3 regions of the Lichenihabitans psoromatis genome follow, and region 1 is predicted to be linked to each of the others. Evidence: predicted binding sites of a transcription regulator. Region 1 holds the regulator's gene; each other region holds the start of a gene.
What was found. The regulator PhoB, encoded in region 1, activates phosphate uptake and scavenging genes when phosphate is short. The targets are predictions, from matches to a motif close to TGTCATNNANCTGTCAT.

Region 1 (3,277 bases):
TTCGACATCCATCGGGCTGAGCTTCCACTGCTTGAGCGGATCGTGGATCCGCATGTTGAAGCGGAATTCCTGCTCTTCGTCGGTGATCGAGAACCAATATTTGATCAGGATGATGCCGGACCGGACCAGCATCCGTTCGAACTCTGGAACCGAACGGAAAAATTCTTCGACCTCGGCTTCGGTGCAGAAGCCCATGACGCGCTCGACCCCGGCGCGATTGTACCAGCTGCGATCGAGCAGCACCATTTCACCGGCGGCCGGCAGATGCGCCACATAGCGTTGGAAATACCATTGTGTCCGCTCGCGCTCGCTCGGCGCCGGCAGTGCCACGACGCGGCACACGCGCGGATTGAGCCGCTGGGTGATGCGCTTGATGACCCCGCCCTTGCCGGCGCTGTCCCGACCTTCGAAGATCACCACGACTTTCAGCTTCTGGTGCTGGACCCAATCCTGCAGACGCACGAGATCGCGCTGCAGGCGGAACAACTCCTTGAAATAGACCCGCCGATCGAGAGACTCGCGCTCGGGATGGTCGGAGAGCGAATCCAGCGCTTGTTCGAGGCGCTGATCGTCCATTTCAAGTTCGAGTTCCTCGTCGAAGCTGTCTGCGATCTCGTTCTGGATCCGTTGCACATCCGACATGGGATTGGGGGTATGCTGGTCGTTCATTCGCGGCTCCAGGGTCTGTCTCGTTGCAGTTTCGGATTTTCGGATGGCACGCATGTGACAAGGTCGCCCACAAGCTTGGCGCCACGATGCGGGGAGACGACGACGTCAAATGCACGAGGCCGTCATGGTGTTGATTCAGGTCCTGCTTCCGGTTTTCGACAATGATAGTCGCCTGTTTCCGAAATCGCATTACGAGACGATGGCGGCTGCTCTGACCGAGCGTTTCGGCGGCGTCACGGCCTATACGCGCTCGCCGGCCGAGGGGCATTGGAAGCGCGGTGGCCAGCCGACCAGCCGTGACGAGATCGTCGTGATGGAGATCATGTGCGATGACCTCGACCGCGCGTGGTGGAGCGACTATCGGCAACATCTCGAGACGATTTTCCGCCAGGAAGCCGTCATTATCCGCGCGCAGGAGATGATGCTGCTTTAGGAACGGGCCTCAGGCTTTGCCGAAGGTTTCGTCGAAGGAATAGCCCGCGCCGCGCACGGTGCGCAGAGGATCACGTTCCCGCCCGCGCGAGAGCGATTTCCGCAGGCGCCCGACATGCACGTCGACCGTGCGCTCGTCGATCTCGACCGACATGCCCCAGACCCCGTCCAACAATTGCGAGCGGGAGAAGACACGGCCCGGCCGTTCCATTAGATATTCCAGCAAGCGAAATTCCGTCGGGCCGAGATGAACGTCGCGTCCGGCTCGGCGCACCCTGCGGGTCTCGCGATCGAGATCGAGGTCGCCAGCCATGAGCCGATTGGCCAGACGCTCCGGCTTCGAGCGACGCAGCAGGGACCGGACCCGCGCCATCAATTCGGGCACCGAGAAGGGTTTCACGACGTAATCGTCGGCCCCGACCGACAGGCCACGCACGCGCTCGCCCTCTTCGCCGCGCGCCGTCAGCATGATCACCGGCAACGTCCGGGTCGATTCACGCGCACGCAGGCGACGGCAAATTTCGAGGCCCGAAACGCCCGGCAGCATCCAATCGAGAATGACGAGATCCGGCGGCATTTCGCTCAGGCGGAGTTCGGCCTCGTCACCGCGCTCCACACGTTCGACCGTGAAGCCTTCCGCCTCGAGATTGTAGGACAGCAGCAACCCCAGCGCCTGTTCGTCTTCGACCACGAGGATGTGCGGCGCCGTCCCGACGGAGCCGCTCTTGATCGTGGTCCGCATGCTATTCATGACGAATGCTCCTTTGCCCGGGCGTCAGGCGGCGTGTCCGCGCCATGAGCCGGGGGCATGATCGTGATCGCCACATCCTGTACGGCTCGCCGTCGTCTCCGACATGGCCCGGATGATCGGCGACACGAGGCGAGCCGATCCAGTCTCAGGCAACCTCATCGGCGGCGTCGGTCGGGATCAGGCTCGACATCCGGCCCTTGGGCCGATCCATCGGCAAGGTTTCGCCGGTGACGAGGTAATAGACCGTCTCGGCGATGTTGGTCGTATGGTCGCCGACCCGCTCGATATTCTTGGAGCAGAAGAGGAGATGGGCACAGAACGAAATATTGCGCGGATCTTCCATCATAAACGTGAGGAGATCGCGGAAGACCGAATCTTCCAGGGCATCGAGCTCGGCGTCGCGGGTCCAAACAGCCTGAACCTGTTCGACGTCGCGCTGGGCGTAAGCGTCGAGAACGTCCTTCAGCTGCGTCGCCGCCAATTCGTTCATATGCTTCAAACCGATAACGGCGCGAGGCAGGCGCTGCTCGGACGCGATCTTCATGGCGCGGGACGCGATGTTCTTGGCGAGGTCACCAACCCGTTCGAGGTCGCCTGACACCCGGATGGCCGCTACGATCTCGCGCAGATCCATCGCCATCGGCTGACGCTTGGCGATCGTCAGGATCGCGCTGTCTTCGATCTGCCGTTGCAGGATGTCGAGACGCGGGTCCATCGCCACGACCGAACGGGCGAGATCGACGTCGCTATTGGTCAGCGCATCCATCGCGTCGGACAGCATCTTTTCGGCGATGCCGCCCATTTCGGCGATCTTGCGGCCGAGGCTCTCGAGTTCCTTGTCGTAGGCGCTGACGATATGTTCGGGCATGTTTGAGGTCCTTCGCGGCTGGAGCGGATCATCCGCAAGAGGGTGGGAGGCGGTCGAGCGACTCGATCGTTGCGCGGTGCCGCGCCGTGCGACGATCGCCCGTCTGTCTAGAGCCTTAGCCGAAACGACCCGTGATGTAGTCTTGCGTCCGCGTCTGGGCCGGCGAGGTGAAGATCTTCTTGGTGTCGTCGAATTCGATCAATTCGCCGAGATACATGAAGGCAGTGCGGTCGGACACGCGGGCAGCCTGCTGCATGCTATGCGTCACGATCACGATCGTGTAGCTCGCCTTCAACTCGTCGATCAGTTCCTCGACACGTGCCGTCGAGATCGGGTCGAGTGCCGAACAGGGCTCATCGAGGAGGATCACCTCCGGGCTGATCGCCACGGTTCGGGCGATACAGAGGCGCTGTTGCTGACCGCCCGAGAGGCTCAGGCCGCTCGCGTTCAGCTTGTTGCTGACCTCGTTCCACAAGGCGGCGCCGCGCAACGCCTTTTCGACACGTCCATCGAGCTCGCTCTTCGGCAGCTTCTCGAACAATTTGATGCCAAACGCG
Region 2 (3,277 bases), 710 kb from region 1:
ATGACCGGCACCGACGACGCCGAGAAGCGCATGACGACGGGTGGCTGAACGCCGGGCGGCATGGCGGCGCGAATCGAATTCATGGCCGAAACGACTTGGGCGATCGCGAGGTCGACGCTGACGTTCTGGTCGAAATAAACCCGCTCGATTGCGGTACCCGGAATGGTCGTGCTTTCCATCCGGCGGATGTTGTTGACGTTATTGGAGAGCGAGAATTCGCTATAGGTCGTGATCCGCTGGGTCATATCGGTCGTGTCGAGACCGTTGTAGGTCCACACCACGATGACGACCGGAATGTCGACATTCGGCAAAACGTCTTTGGGCATGACGATACAGGCCCCGACCCCGGCCAGAACGATCAGGACCGAGAGAACGTAGAACGAGATGCGGAATTTGAGCGCGTAAAGGACGAGACCCATAGCTGAACTCCCGGCTCCAGAACGAGTTTGGAGCGGAAGCGTTGCGACGGCAGGGTGTCACAGGGGCTGAGCTATAGCTTGGTTCGGCATCGTCCTGACCCGACCTTCGCTGCCCGTCCTGAGGAGCGGCATGGGACATTGCCCAACGCCGCTCGGCGAGGCGGGACCGCTTAGGAGAGAACGTAAAGAATGAGACCGGACATCAGCATTGTGGCCGGCAGGGTGAGGAGCCAAGCCGTGCCAATCTGCCACAGCGTTGCAGGCTGAATACCGGACCCGGAACCCACCATCGTGCCGGCGATACCGGCCGTCACCACATGGGTGGTGCTCACCGGGAAACCGGTGATGCCCGCGCCCCCGATCAACACGGCGGCGACCAATTCGGCGGATGCGCCCTGCGCCGGAACGAGATGCTCCTTGCCGATGCGTTCGCCGAGCGTCTCCACGATGCGTTTATAGCCGACCATCGTCCCAAGGCCGAGGCACACGGCGCTCAGAATCCGCACCCACCACGGCACATATTGCACCGCCGTGGACAGGTCCTTGCCGATGCTCTTGGCGGATTTCTTGGCGTCGTCCGGCGCCTCCTTGGTCTCACTGACCGTATGCAGTTCGGAGATGGTGCGGTTAAGATCGTTCCGGGTCGCGATGCGCTCGGCATCCGGGATGTCGGTGATCTGCTTGGCCTTGCCCAAGGTCTCCCCGAGCTTTTTGGCGGCCTCGACACCGAGTTGCTTCTGGTCGTCGCCGAACCGGCCGATCAGATCGGCGGCCTGCGGCATGGCTTGCGACAGATGCTGGATGGCCTCGGGTTTGATGTCCTGGTTGATCGCATAGACGGCAGGCGCGAGACCGATCACGGTCAGCATGATCAGGCCGATGCTCTTCTGCCCGTCGTTCGTCCCGTGCGAGAAACTCACGCCAGTGCAGGTCAGAATGAGCAAGCCGCGCATCCACCAAACCGGCGGCTTGCCCTCCTCCGGCACCGTGTAGAGCGCTTTGTCGTGGATCAGCGCCTTGATGACGTAGAAGAGCAGCAGCGAGAAGACGAAGCCGAGAACGGGCGAGACCAATAGGGAGAGAAGCACGCTCCACACTTGATTCCAGTCGACGCCGCTGTGCAGGTCGCGGCCGCGCACCAGCGCATTCTCGATCGCGACACCGACGAGAGCGCCGATCAACGCATGCGAGCTCGAGTTCGGAATGCCAAACGCCCAGGTGGCGACGTTCCAGACGAGCGCCGTGACGAACAGCGCCGCCAGCATGCCGATCGCCAGCCCACCTCCGGGTGGGGACAGCACATCCGGCGGAATGAGTTCGACGAGCGCATAGGCGACCGCAATGCCGCCGAGCAGCACGCCGGCGAAATTCATCAGCCCGGACCAGACGACCGCAACGGTCGGCTTCAGCGACTTGGTGTAGATGACCGTGGCGACGGCATTGGCCGTATCGTGGAAGCCGTTGGAAAACTCGAAAGCCAACACCAGGATGAGGCAGCCGATCATCAGGACGAAAGCTGCGGTGGAACCGGACGTGAGGGCAGCGAGCATGGCCTCTCCTTAAAAATACGGCCGACGCAACCGTCCACAGGGCATGGCCTAGGGGAACGCGGTCTCGCACTTCCGGCCAAACTCAACCAAAGTGCCTTAGATTTTCCCGGTGAAGGTTTGACGACAAACACGCATGCGTTGCAGCCGACACACGCATCGCCGCTTGAACCGTGCCAAAGCTTGAGGCACTTCTGCGCGCGAGCACCAAGGGACCGGCCTGGAGCGAGGCGAACGCAATGATCGAACTCAACGGCAAAATAGCCTTGGTGACCGGCACGACCGGGATCGCGCGCGCGACAGCCTTGCGGTTCGCCGCGCTCGGGGCCGACGTTCTGGCCCTCGGCATCGACGAGCTCGGCAATGCGGCTCTGGTCGACGCGGGGATCGCGGTTCGCCGGACCGACGTCTCCGTTCCGCAAGAGGTCGAAGCAGCGATGGCCGATATCGTGACGCGCTTCGGCGGCCTCGACATCGTGGTCAATTCGGCGGCCGTGCATCCCTATGGTGATGCGGTGACGACGAGCCCGGAGATTTTCGCCCGCTGTCTGGCCGTCAATGTCGGGTCGATCCACCTGACGGCGCATTTCGGCGTACCGGAGATGCGGAAGCGCGGCGGCGGTGCGATCGTCAACGTGTCGAGCGTTCAGGGCCATGCCTGCCAGCAGGGCGTGGCCGCCTATGTGGCCTCGAAGGGTGCGATCCACGCGCTGACTCGCGCCATGGCTCTCGATTTCGCCGGGGATCGCATCCGTGTCCTGTCGGTCAGCCCTGGCTCGGTCCGCACGCCCATCCTCGAACTCGCGGCCCGCACACTCGACGGACCCGAGGCCGACGTCGAGGCGGTCTTCGCCCGGTTTGGGGCCGCCCATCCGATCGGCCGGATCGGCGAGGCCGACGAGGTGGCCGATCTCATCGCCTTTTTGGCATCATCGCGAGCCGGTTTCATCACCGGCTCGGATCATGTCATCGATGGTGGTCTCTTGGCGGGCCTCGGGGTTCGCTGAACCCGGAACCCGGGTCGATTCAGGCTAGCCTTTGATCTGACCGTTCATGCCCGGCCAATCGGAATAGCCCGTCTGGTCCCCGCCATACCAATAAGCCTTGGGGGCTTCGGCGAGCGGGTCGCCGTTCCGCAGACGATCCACGAGATCCGGATTGGCGATAAACGGCCGGCCGAAGCTGATCAAATCGGCATTGCCCTCCTCGAGGGTCTTGTCGGCCAGCGCACGATCGTAGTTGTTGTTGGCAATATAGGCGCCCTTGAAGCGCTTCCGCAGGGCCGGATAATCAATGCCGTTGGGGTCGCGG
Region 3 (3,277 bases), 1.9 Mb from region 1:
TCAACCCTCATTCGCATCGTTCGCTCCAAGCCGGAGGTCTGTCCGCTGAGCCGAACCCGCAGATTATGGCACAGCCGGGTTCTGTCGCAAGTCGAGCCAAGCCTCAGTGCGGTGCAAGAGGGCATTCCCGTCGAGCTAAATCTACGCGAACTATCAGTGACTTGAGCGTCAACGCTGGGTTCCTCGACTAGTCGCGTGGCGGAGCAAGCACGCGGGAAGGCTGCGTCTTGTGTGAAACGAACGCCCGCCGCACGGGTTAGCCCGTAGCGCAAGTGATAGGGGCCGATCCGGCCCGTAACCAGGGAGATCGACGTGGCCGTAGCGGTAGTGACGGGAGCAGGCGCAGGGGTAGGGCGGGCGACAGCTCGGGAATTCGCGCGACAAGGGTTCGATGTTGGTCTGATCGCCCGCGACCAGCAAAGGCTCGACGCCACCGCAAAGGAACTCCGCGACATGGGCGTGCGCGCCCATGTGGTCACGGCCGACGTGGCGGATGCGAGTGCCATCGCGGCCGCGGCCGACAGCATCGAACATGAGCTCGGCCCGATCGAGGTCTGGGTCAACAATGCGGCAACCAGCATCTTCTCGCCGGTCGAAAAGATCGAACCCGACGAATTCAAACGCGCCACAGAGGTCGGCTATCTTGGCACGGTCTACGGCTCCATTGCGGCGCTCAAACACATGAGGCTGCGCGATCGTGGCCTCATCATCAATGTCGGTTCGGCCATGGGCTACCGGGCCATGCCACTCCAGTCAGCCATGTCGGGCGCAAAATTCGCGGTCCGGGGATTTACGGCTGCCTTGCGGTCTGAGTTGTTCCACGATCGATCCCACATCCGTGTGTCGATGGTGCATCTGCCATCGATCAACACCCCCCAATTCGACTGGAGCCTCAACCGCCTTGGCCGCAAGCCGCAGCCGGTGGCTCCCGTCTACCAGCCGGAAGTCGCAGCCCGCGCCATCGTGTTCACTGCTCAACATCCGCGTCGTGACGTTTGGGTTGGCCTGTCCACGCTTGCGGCCATCATGATGGATCGCTTTGCGCCGGGCCTTGCCGATCGTCTCCTCGCGCTCGGTGGATATCCGGCGCAGATCACCAAGCAACGCGAACTCGGCAGCGCCACCGCGAACCTGTACGGGCCGATCGGCGGCGTCTATGCGGCGCATGGGCGGTTCGACCTGAATGCGCGCGACACAAACTGGGAAATTTTCACTAGCCGACATCGTGACACGGTCGTCGTCGCGGGGCTGATCGGGCTCTTCTTCGCCCTCCGACACTCGGTGCGATCAATCCGTTAAGGCATAACCCAAGACGATCGAGCCACGCTGCGGCTCGATCGTGTTCTCGCAGTAACCCGGCGTAACGCGAGCAGGCAAAGGTCGGACGCCGCTAATTCGTTTTAAAACCGCTCCAACATCGCAAAGAGTTGATGACGACGCAGCCGAAAGGCCGCTTGAGCCGCGTCGAGATCGTGTCATCATCTCGTCGTGAACCGCGTTCGGACACGATTCCTGTTAGGAGTTCAGAATGTCGCTGCAAAGTCACATTGCGGAGTTGGCTCGTCGTCATCAGGCGATCGATAAAGAAATTGCCTCCTGCCGTGCCGCGCCGAGCATAGAGCCCGCGAAACTGTCCGAGTTGAAACGCAAGAAACTGCAGCTCAAAGACGAGATGACCAAGCTGCGTCATTAACAGCTGCCGTCGATCATTTTAAAAACAGGTGTAAGGGGCCGTGCGGATCGCCGGCCCCTTTTCTATGAAAGCGCGTACTGCATGCCGCCGATGCGGGATGCCACTCACCCTTTACTTCGTGGGTCTTGCGATCCATCTTTTGAAAGAGATGAAGAGGCCGGTTGATGGCTCTGCTCGGTCGATGATCGCAGTGTTGCGTTAAAGAGTGCGGCCGCCGTTGCGAGCGGTCGATCTTGCACCGCAGCATTAAGCCATCAAATCGACATGTAGCTCAAATCTGATTGTTCGAGACGGCAGGATGCTGGCCGTTAAAAGGCCCGAGTCGGGCCGACCAAGGACGAATATTATGGCGCCTGCTCTCCCGATGATCTCAAGCGAAAGCGGTCTTTCCCGCTATCTCAATGAGATTCGTCGCTTTCCCATGCTTCAGCCCCAGCAGGAATTCATGCTGGCGAAGCGCTGGCGTGAGCACGACGATCGCGATGCAGCCCACGAACTCGTGACCTCGCATCTTCGCCTCGTGGCCAAGATCGCGATGGGCTATCGCGGCTACGGACTCCCGATCGGCGAAGTCATTTCGGAAGGCAATGTCGGCTTGATGCAGGCTGTGAAGCGGTTCGAGCCCGATAAGGGCTTCCGCCTTGCGACTTATGCGATCTGGTGGATCCGCGCGTCGATCCAGGAATATATTCTTCGTTCGTGGTCGCTCGTGAAGATGGGCACGACCGCTAACCAGAAGAAGCTGTTCTTCAACCTGCGGAAGGCGAAGAGCCAAATTTCGGCGTTGGAGGAAGGCGATCTTCATCCTGACCACGTTCAGACCATCGCGACCAAGCTCGGCGTGACCGCGCAGGATGTGATCGACATGAACCGCCGCCTCGGTGGCGACAGCTCCCTGAATTCACCGATGCGCGAGGACGGCGACGGCGAGTGGCAGGATTGGCTCGTTGACGATTCGACGAACCAGGAGGTTCTGCTTGCCGACCACGAAGAAAGCTCTAACCGACACGACGCGCTGAAGGGAGCGCTGGACGTTCTGAACCCGCGTGAGCGCCGCATCTTCGAGGCGCGTCGTCTTGCGGAGGATCCGATTACGCTCGAGCAACTCTCCGAGGAGTTCAACATCTCGCGCGAGCGCGTTCGGCAAATCGAGGTGAGAGCCTTCGAAAAGGTGCAGGCTGCCGTGAAGACCGGATTGGCGCGGATTGAAGCAAGCCGGCCTTTGTTGGAATCGCAATCGAGCGTTCATTGAACCTGACGGTCGACTACTAAAAAAGCCGAGGCAATCGCCTCGGCTTTTTTGTTTATGGCGTGGCTGACTGCCAGCTTTGAATAGCGCTTTCGATAATGCGCTGTCCCGACGTGCCCTTCTCGAAGGTTATCTTGGCGACCTTGCCAGACACCAGCAGCAAGGGGACGTCGAACCAATTCCGGCTCTTGATGAGGTCCAGGTTGCGGCTTTCGACGTCGCCGCGCGTCAGTCCCACCAAAAAATAATTGTCCGTGATGGTCACCGGCAGTCCGACCAGCGTGTCGCCTGTCGGTGAATCGTCCCGGCGCAGTTGCGGCACGTTGATTTGCTTC

Region 2: the regulator PhoB is predicted to act here: its motif matches at 2,079-2,095, upstream of EY713_RS07225 (inorganic phosphate transporter).
Region 3: the regulator PhoB is predicted to act here: its motif matches at 1,474-1,490, upstream of EY713_RS19335 (YdcH family protein).

The regions. Positions count from the first base shown of each region.
Region 1 is NZ_CP036515.1:2,257,988-2,261,264, forward strand. It holds gene ppk2 (polyphosphate kinase 2) at 1-669, opposite strand, end outside; gene EY713_RS10525 (hypothetical protein) at 794-1,102, shown strand; gene phoB (phosphate regulon transcriptional regulator PhoB) at 1,112-1,852, opposite strand; gene phoU (phosphate signaling complex protein PhoU) at 1,998-2,720, opposite strand; gene pstB (phosphate ABC transporter ATP-binding protein PstB) at 2,836-3,277, opposite strand, start outside.
Region 2 is NZ_CP036515.1:1,549,875-1,553,151, reverse strand. It holds gene EY713_RS07230 (efflux RND transporter permease subunit) at 1-419, opposite strand, end outside; gene EY713_RS07225 (inorganic phosphate transporter) at 590-1,969, opposite strand; gene EY713_RS07220 (SDR family NAD(P)-dependent oxidoreductase) at 2,206-2,973, shown strand; gene EY713_RS07215 (alkene reductase) at 2,998-3,277, opposite strand, start outside.
Region 3 is NZ_CP036515.1:4,130,814-4,134,090, reverse strand. It holds gene EY713_RS19340 (SDR family oxidoreductase) at 313-1,299, shown strand; gene EY713_RS19335 (YdcH family protein) at 1,529-1,693, shown strand; gene rpoH (RNA polymerase sigma factor RpoH) at 2,040-2,945, shown strand; gene EY713_RS19325 (hypothetical protein) at 2,998-3,277, opposite strand, start outside.